Regions from separate parts of the Lysinibacillus sp. VIII_CA genome, predicted to be linked through region 2. Evidence: riboswitches for the same ligand, from Rfam matches in the RefSeq annotation. Region 2 holds a riboswitch; the other holds the start of a gene.
What was found. Region 2 has a riboswitch for thiamine pyrophosphate ahead of ACP3VS_RS10600 (ABC transporter substrate-binding protein). Riboswitches for the same ligand answer to the same signal wherever they lie in the genome.

Region 1 (4,488 bases), on a different contig from region 2:
CGATGTTCCCGCGAACTCTATCAGGGCTTGCAATGACAGCAACCTCTTTCACAGTCGGATGCTTCATCAACGCATCCTCCACTTCAAAGGGTCCAATTGTGTAACCTGAGGAAATAATGACATCATCCCCGCGTCCTTCAAACCAAAAGTAGCCGTCCGCATCTTTATAAGCTCGATCCCCTGTTATATACCAATCACCACGAAATTGTAAATTTGTACGTTCTGGATCATTTAAATATCTTTTAAAGAGTGCAGGTGTTTCTCGATGAACGGCAATATCACCTACTTCTCCTATAGCTACTGGCTCACCAAAATCGTCTATAATTTCAACGGTGTTGCCAGGGGTAGGCTTCCCCATCGAACCAACTCTTGCCTCCATACCTACCATAGTCCCTACCAGTAAGGTATTTTCTGTTTGACCATAACCATCTCGCACCTGTAGATGAAAAGTATCCGCGAATTTTTTTATAACTTCACTGTTCAAGGGCTCACCTGCTGAAACAGCTTGTCGAATTGAACTGATATCATACTCCTGTAAATTGTCAAGTGCTGCCATAAAACGATATTCAGTCGGTGTACAACATAAGATATTCATTTTAAATTTTTCAAGCAATGTTAAATAGGTTGCCGCATCAAACTTTCCTTTATAGACAAAAGCAGTGGCACCACTGCCTAAAATGGCGAGAAACGGGCTCCAAATCCATTTTTGCCATCCTGGTGCTGCGGTTGCCCATACAATATCATTTTCTTGTACTCCTAGCCAACGAGGAGCTGTTGTCCGTAAATGTGCATAGCCCCAGCTATGCGTATGCACTGCAGCTTTCGGATTTCCTGTTGTGCCACTTGTATAAGCTAAAAATGCATGGTCTGTACTTTTTGTTGGTGTAGAACTTATGTAAGTTGTTGGTTGCTTTCGCATTATGTCTAACAATGGCTGCCATGGCTCATGAGCATTTCCAATAACAAATAGCTGCACCTCTTGTAAATTTTCTACTTGATCAAATTGCTGAATGTAAGGCTCAAAGGCCACAATTGCTTTAGCATCGGCATGATGAATACGATACTCAATATCTTTTGTTCTTAGCATTTCAGAGCTTGGAATGATTGTTAAACCCGCTTTTAATGCAGCAATATAGACAATGTATGCTTCTACTGAGCGTGGTACCATCACTAAAATGACATCACCTTTAGTTAATCCATTTTTTGTAAAGACATGTGCCGCCTGATTCGCTCTTTCAAGTAAATGTGCGTAGGTGATAAATTGTACATCAGAATGCTCTTCATAAATTATCAATGCATTTTTAGTTGAATCCTTAGCATATTTTTCAAATTCATCAGTTATGTTATACCATTCTGGTGCTACTAATTCTTGTCTTTTCATGGCAAATGCCCCCTTTTGATAAGACACATTATACTCCTTTCTTAGAATTTTCAATGGTTTACACTTGATTTGAGTAAAGTCATGACAACTATCATACTTACCTATATGGCATCAGTCACGTTTTGTTGATAGGAAAACTTGCTATTGAATACATATGAAAAGTATGGTACATTTTGGTCAACTAAAAGCAAGATTGCAGGGGGACTCATAAAGAGTTGAGAAGGTAAAACCTGACCCTTTGAACCTGTTAGTTAATACTGACGTAGGGAGCAATGAACATCTTTTTTTCAGATGAAAGGCTCTTTTTCGTGCATTTTTACACAAAAGAGCCTTTTTTGCGTGCTTACGTCCACCCATGAAGGAGGACTAAAATGATTTTTCAAACGATTCGTCAACAACAACCGCTTATACACTGTATAACTAATTATGTTGTGGCTAATTTCCAAGCAAATGGCTTATTGGCATTAGGTGCCTCTCCTGTCATGGCTGATGACAGCCATGAGGTAGAAGAAATGGTCGCCATTGCAGAAGCTCTTTTAATCAATATTGGTACACTGAATGATCGAACAAAGGAAGCGATGCTGTTAGCAGGAAAAAAGGCAAATACCCTTAGTATTCCTGTTATATTAGATCCAGTTGGCGCAGGTGCCACAGTTTATCGCAAGGAAACCGTACACCTATTACTTACAGACATACAATTTGCGGTCATACGCTGTAACAAGGGAGAACTTGCGGCATTAGTGAATGTGGAATGGCAACAAAAAGGTGTTGATAGTGGTGATGGATTTATTGACATAGAAACAGAAGCAACATTATTGGCTCAACGCTACAACTGTATAGTCATTGTTACAGGCGAACATGATTTTATGACAGACGGTGTGCAGAGCCAATGGATAACTGGTGGAAATTCACAAATGACAGAAGTCACTGGTACAGGCTGTTTACTTAGTGCTATATGTGGAGCCGCCTACTGTTCAGGAGAAGATCCATACAGTCAATTAGTGGAAACCCTCACTTACTACAAAAAAGCAGCTGAGCTAGCATCAGCCTTTACAGAGGATATCGGGGATATTCAAATTGCTTTGCTAAATGCCCTTCATCGTCTTTCAAAGGAGGGTGAGGCTTCATGCATATTGTAACGACAATTGCAGGCTCAGATAGTGGTGGTGGCGCTGGTATTCAGGCTGATTTAAAAACATTCCAGGAATTAGGGGTTTTCGGTACCTCAGTTATTACAGCTTTAACTGCTCAAAACACACGAGGTGTAACAGGGGTTTTCCCAATTGAAGTTAATTTTGTTGAAAAACAATTTCATGCATTACTAGAAGATTTTTCGATTGCTGCGATTAAAACGGGGATGCTTTATTCCTCGGATATTATTCAGACAATCGCACACATTTTACAGGATTTAAAAATCCCACTAATTGTTGATCCAGTTATGATTGCAAAAGGTGGAGAAAACTTATTGCAGCAAGAGGCTATTGAAGCCATGCGCATTTCTTTACTACCACTTGCTACAATTGTGACACCTAATATACCAGAAGCAGAGGCACTTACTGGAAGAAAAATAAATCAATTCTCTGATATGGAGGAGGTCGCTCAATGCTTTTTCCAACTAGGTGTTCACTGTGTCATCATTAAAGGTGGGCATCTCCCCAATTCGTTATATGCGATTGATTATGTATTTATAAAAAATGACAAATATTTTTCCATGCAGTCTCCTCGTATTCCAACGAAAAACACACATGGTACAGGTTGTACATTTTCAGCAGCTCTCACTGCTTTTATTGCTCAAGGTTTGACAATTGAAAAAGCTGTTATTGAAGCTAAAAAATTTATACAATTAGCTATTATGCATGATTTAGCCATTGGTAATGGTCATGGCCCTACAAATCATTTTGCTTATCGGCTGCATAATGGTGCCTGCGAGGTGAAGTTAGTTGAAACGTGAGGATTTACAGCTTTATTTTATTATGGGTACAAGCAATGTTTCCCATCAAGAGCCGTTAGTTGTTCTCGAAAAAGCGCTGAGGGCTGGCATAACCATGTTTCAATTACGTGAAAAAGGTCCTTACGCATTAACAGGACTAGCTTATGAGCAATTTGCCCGCCAGTGTCAACAATTATGTCAACATTACCATGTGCCGTTTATTGTTAACGATGACGTGGATCTAGCAGTACGACTTGGTGCTGATGGTGTCCATATTGGACAAGATGATGAACAGATTGCCATTGCACGGAAAAAAATGGCGAACCGGATTCTTGGCGTTTCCGTGCATTCGCAGGAGGAACTACAAATAGCTATTGATCATCATGCTGATTATGTAGGTATCGGCCCTATTTTTGCCACAACATCTAAAAGTGATGCACAGCCACCATGTGGCACCAATTTTTTACAGCAAGCTTCCAAATTACAGCCTAACTTACCTATCGTGGCTATAGGTGGCATAAATGGGATAAATGCTGATATTGTTTTTCAAGCTGGTGCTGATGGAGTTGCTGTTATCTCTGCTCTCTGTGAAAGTGAGGATATTGAACAAACAGTATCCATATTTAAGTCTTTAAATCGCATAAAAAGATGATCTTTAAACAAACTAAAACCAGTGCCTTTTACGGTCACTGGTTTTAAGTTTATAAATGCTTATTTAGCATTTATTGGTTGTTGTTTGGCATACCCTTTAATTGAGATTCTGCCATTTGTACAAGACGTTTAGTGATTTCACCACCAACGGAACCGTTAGCACGAGCTGAAGCGTCAGCCCCTAATTGAACACCAAATTCTTGTGCAATTTCGTATTTCATTTGATCAAGTGCTTGTTGTACACCAGGTACTGCAAGCTGGTTTGAACTGCGGTTGTTGTTTGAAGCCATGTTTCTCACCTCCTTGTGAATATAGAATGTGCGTTATTAGATTTTTAATACAAAAAAAATAAAGGTAAATTGTACCTCTATTGGCATATGCCTAACTATACAAAAAAAACCGTCTCAAATAGGCTATTTGAGACGGTTTTTAAACTTTTGATTTATAAAAGATCAGCAAACTTATCTTGCTGTTGCTCTTCTTCTTTCTTAGGGAAAATATAGACCTCACGATTTTTGACAGCACG
Region 2 (4,488 bases):
GGAATAACGGTTCGGTTGATGGAGATCCACCAGCAGCCATGCGTTATACGGAGGCAAGACTTTCTGCAATTGCTGGTGAAATGTTACGAGATATTGGGAAGAAAACGGTTGAATTCGTACCAAACTTCGATGACCAGGATATGGAACCAACTGTTTTACCAGCTCGTTTCCCTAATTTATTAGTAAACGGCTCTACAGGGATATCTGCGGGTTATGCAACAGATATTCCACCGCATGCATTAGATGAAGTGCTGGATGCTGTTTTGATGCGCTTAGACAAGCCTACTGCGACAGTGGATGAATTGATGACAGTTATCAAGGGTCCTGATTTCCCTACAGGCGGAATTATTCAAGGTGTAGACGGCATTAAAAAGGCATATGAAACAGGGCGCGGTAAAATTATTGTCCGTGCACAAGCTGTGGTCGAACCTATCAAGGGCGGAAAAGAGCAAATTGTCGTTACCGAATTACCATACGATGTGAATAAAGCGAATCTTGTGAAAAAAATTGATGAGCAACGTGTAGATAAACGCCTTGAAGGGATTGCTGAAATTCGTGATGAATCAGATCGTACAGGGTTACGTGTCGTTATCGAGCTGAAAAAGGATGTTCCTGGACAGGGGATTCTACAGTACCTATTTAAAACAACAGATTTACAAGTAGCTTACAATTTTAATATGATTGCCATTCATAATCGTCGTCCAACGATGATGACATTACCATTATTGCTGGATTCCTATATTACTCACCAAAAAGAAGTGGTCACAAATCGTTCTATATATGATTTACAAAAGGCAAAGGATCGCTCCCATATCGTGGATGGCTTAATTAAAGCCCTATCTATTCTAGATGAGGTTATTGCTACGATTCGTTCTTCTAACGATAAGAAGGACGCCAAGCTCAATTTACAGGCGAAGTTCGATTTTACTGAGGTACAGGCAGAGGCGATTGTGAGCCTGCAATTATATCGTTTAACGAATACCGATATTACAGAACTCCGTCAAGAACAGGATGACTTAAACAAATTGATTGCCAAGCTAGAAGGAATTTTACAAAGCGAGGCCAAGCTTGTACGCGTCATTAAACAAGAATTGCTAGATATTAAAAAACGTTTCACAGAGCCACGTCGCTCGAAAATTGAACAAGAAATAGAAGAAATTAAAATTACATTAGATGTCCTTGTTCCAAGTGAAGAGGTTGTAGTGACTGTCACGAAAGATGGCTATATTAAACGTACATCTACACGATCCCATGCCGCCTCCAACGGTCAAGATTTTGCGATGAAAGATTCCGATTACTTATTGTATGAAGCAAACTTAAATACACAACATCATCTATTGTTATTTACAAATAGAGGGAATTATATTTATCAGCCTGTTCATGAATTACCTGATATTCGCTGGAAGGACCTTGGACAGCATATTTCAAGTATTGTGCCAACAAGTGAAGATGAGTCGATTATTGCAGTCTATGGCTTTGAAACATTTGAACAGCCAAATATGTATATTTTAACTGCTACGAAAGATGGCCAAATTAAACGTTCGCCATTAGCAGATTATGCTGTGACGCGTTATTCGAAGCCAATTAAAACAATGAATGTTAAAGCGGGCGATGCAATGATTTATGCATCGTTTATAACTGATGATGCGGAACTGCTCTTAACAACTGATACGGCCTATGCCATTCGTTTCCCTATTGAAGAACTACCAGTTACTGGAGTGAAAACGGGCGGTGTTAAAGGTATTACGCTAAAAGATGGAGAAGCTTTAGTCGGGGTCAATGTCCTACAGCCAGACGAAACACAATATGTCGTTATTGTGACACAACGAGGGGCTGTAAAGAAAATGAATGTTGCAGAGGTAGAAATAGCAAGTCGTGCCAAGCGTGGACTTAAAGTCCTTACAGAATTAAAAGCAAATCCTCATCGAATTGTCGCTGTTATTCAAGCAACAGACGATGAGCAGGTTGTGATTGAAACTGAAAAAGGCATACAAGAGGTTATCGATGTCCAAGCATTGACGCGCGCTGATCGCCATTCTAATGGTTCATTTAAAGTGGACATTGCAACAGATGGAGCCATCTCACATGTTTTAACGGCCAAAAAAGAACAAAAACCAAGCTAACATCATGCCCAGTATCTATAAGTAGAGCTGGGCTATTTGTTTATAGTGGCACAACTATCCAAAATTAGCATCTTGTCATTTAAGATCAACTATGGGTATAATAAACATCGAAAAGTTCATAGCGAAAGAATGTAGGGGGGCTAGTTATGGCTAGCTGAGATTGTGTCCGATAGACACTGACCCTTTGAACCTGATTTGGCTCGTACCAGCGTAGGGAACATCTATTCAAAAAAGCAAATGTTTTGGAGATTGATTGCAATACGTCTGGGAGGAATCCTAGGCGTTTTTTTGTTTTCTAAGCAATATCTTACCAACCGTATAATACGCTTTCTTCTGGTGACAACATTCATTCATGAACACTTTCATATTACAAACTGGGAGGACCTAGCATGAAAAAATGGTTATTTATCCTATTAGCTACTCTATTGACGTTAGTAGGCTGTAGCGACAAGGAGGACAAGCAGTCTGCTGATACAAAGAAAAAGGTATCAGTGGTACTCGATTGGACACCGAATACGAATCATACAGGATTGTATGTTGCGAAAAAGCTCGGTTATTTTGAAGAAGTAGGCTTAGATGTTGATATTATAATGCCAGGAGAGGCAGGAGCCGATCAGCTCGTAGCTTCTGGTAAGGCAGAATTTGGCGTGAGTTATCAGGAGGGCATTACACAGGCTCGTGTTCAGGATGTGCCACTTGTTTCGATAGCGGCCATCATCCAGCATAATACATCTGGATTTGCTTCTGTAGCGTCAAAGGGTATTACCTCTCCAAAGGACTTTGAAGGAAAAACATATGGGGGCTGGGGAGCACCTCTCGAACAAGCGGTATTACAATCATTAATGCAAAAAGAAAACGCTGATATTAATAAATTAGACATTGTCAATGCGGGAGATTTAGATTTCTTTACGATGATGAAAAAGGACATCGACTTTGCTTGGATTTATTATGCATGGACAGGTATTGAGGTAGAGCTTCGTGGGGAAAAAATTAATATGCTGTATTTAACGGACTATAGTGATCAGTTAGATTACTATACACCTGTTTTAGCAACCAATGAAAAAATGATTCAAAACAATCCAGACAGCGTCAAAGCTTTTGTTGCGGCTGCATCGAAGGGCTATGAATATGCCATCGAGCATCCGAATGAAGCGGCTGATATTTTACTAGAAGCGGCACCAGACTTAGATAAGGAGTTAGTGCATAAAAGTCAAGAGTGGTTGGCTGATAAGTATCAGGATGACGCTAATCAATGGGGGGAGCAAAAGCTTTCTGTGTGGGAAAACTATGCTAAATGGATGTCGAGTAACAAAGTGTTAGAGGGCGAATTTGATGCTAAACAGGCGTTTACGAATGAGTTCCTACCGAAAAAGGAGGCCAATTAACATGGCAAATTCATTAATCAGTGTCCAAATCATTCCGAAGACAGAGAAATACGAGGATGTCATTCCTTATGTGGATGCGGCCATTGCGGTTATTGATGCATCTGGTGTGAACTATGAGGTTCATCCCCTTGAAACAACAATGGAAGGTGAGCTTACAACGCTTCTTCAAATCATTGAAAAAATGAATGTTAAGATGGTCGAGCTAGGAGCCATTAATGTCATTACACAAGTAAAAATTTTATATCAACCAAATGGGATTACCATGGCTACATTAACGGAGAAATATCATTCATGAAACGGGCATTACAAAAGGGAAGGACGATAATGTTTATCGCCTTCCTCTTATTCATATGGGAGCTTGTTGTGCATATCGCTGATGTTCCTCCCTGGCTCCTCCCAGCACCAAGCATAATCTTAAAGGAAGGCTTTCAATCATATCAAACGTTTCTGCCACATGCTCTGGCTACTGTGGAATTAGCTTTACTTGGACTTGCTATTGGGGTTGGCTGTGGTCTAACCGTGGCGATTGTTTTGCATCGTTTTACTTTCATTCGGTCGTTATTTTATCCGATTCTCATTATGTCGCAAAATATACCCATTCTTGTATTGGCGCCGTTACTTATTATTTGGTTTGGCTTTGGCTTATTACCAAAGCTCATCATTATTTGTCTAGTATGCTTTTTCCCTATTGTCATTGCGGCAATGGACGGTTTTCGTCAAACAGCACCCGAGTTAAAGCATTACTTCGAAATGATTGGAGCAACGAAGGCCCAAACGTTTTGGAAATTAGAATGGCCACATGCCTATCCGGCAATTTTCTCGGGCGTAAAAATTGCTGCTACCTATAGTGTAATGGGAGCAGTTATTGCGGAATGGCTTGGTGCAAAAAAGGGAATAGGCGTATACATGACCTTAGCACAATCTTCCTTCCGTACAGATCGAGTGTTTGTCGCCATTTTTGCGATTGTCTTGCTAAGCTT

Region 1: another riboswitch for thiamine pyrophosphate. It lies ahead of thiM (hydroxyethylthiazole kinase); the one in region 2 lies ahead of ACP3VS_RS10600 (ABC transporter substrate-binding protein).

Annotation. Positions count from the first base shown of each region.
Region 1 is NZ_JBNFXM010000002.1:134,979-139,466, reverse strand. It holds gene mbcS (acyl-CoA synthetase MbcS) at 1-1,381, opposite strand, end outside; TPP riboswitch at 1,569-1,667, shown strand; gene thiM (hydroxyethylthiazole kinase) at 1,753-2,520, shown strand; gene thiD (bifunctional hydroxymethylpyrimidine kinase/phosphomethylpyrimidine kinase) at 2,508-3,332, shown strand; gene thiE (thiamine phosphate synthase) at 3,322-3,963, shown strand; gene ACP3VS_RS03915 (alpha/beta-type small acid-soluble spore protein) at 4,034-4,252, opposite strand; gene thiI (tRNA uracil 4-sulfurtransferase ThiI) at 4,405-4,488, opposite strand, start outside.
Region 2 is NZ_JBNFXM010000006.1:75,008-79,495, forward strand. It holds gene parC (DNA topoisomerase IV subunit A) at 1-2,123, shown strand, start outside; TPP riboswitch at 2,247-2,357, shown strand; gene ACP3VS_RS10600 (ABC transporter substrate-binding protein) at 2,513-3,508, shown strand; gene ACP3VS_RS10605 (thiamine-binding protein) at 3,510-3,803, shown strand; gene ACP3VS_RS10610 (ABC transporter permease) at 3,800-4,488, shown strand, end outside.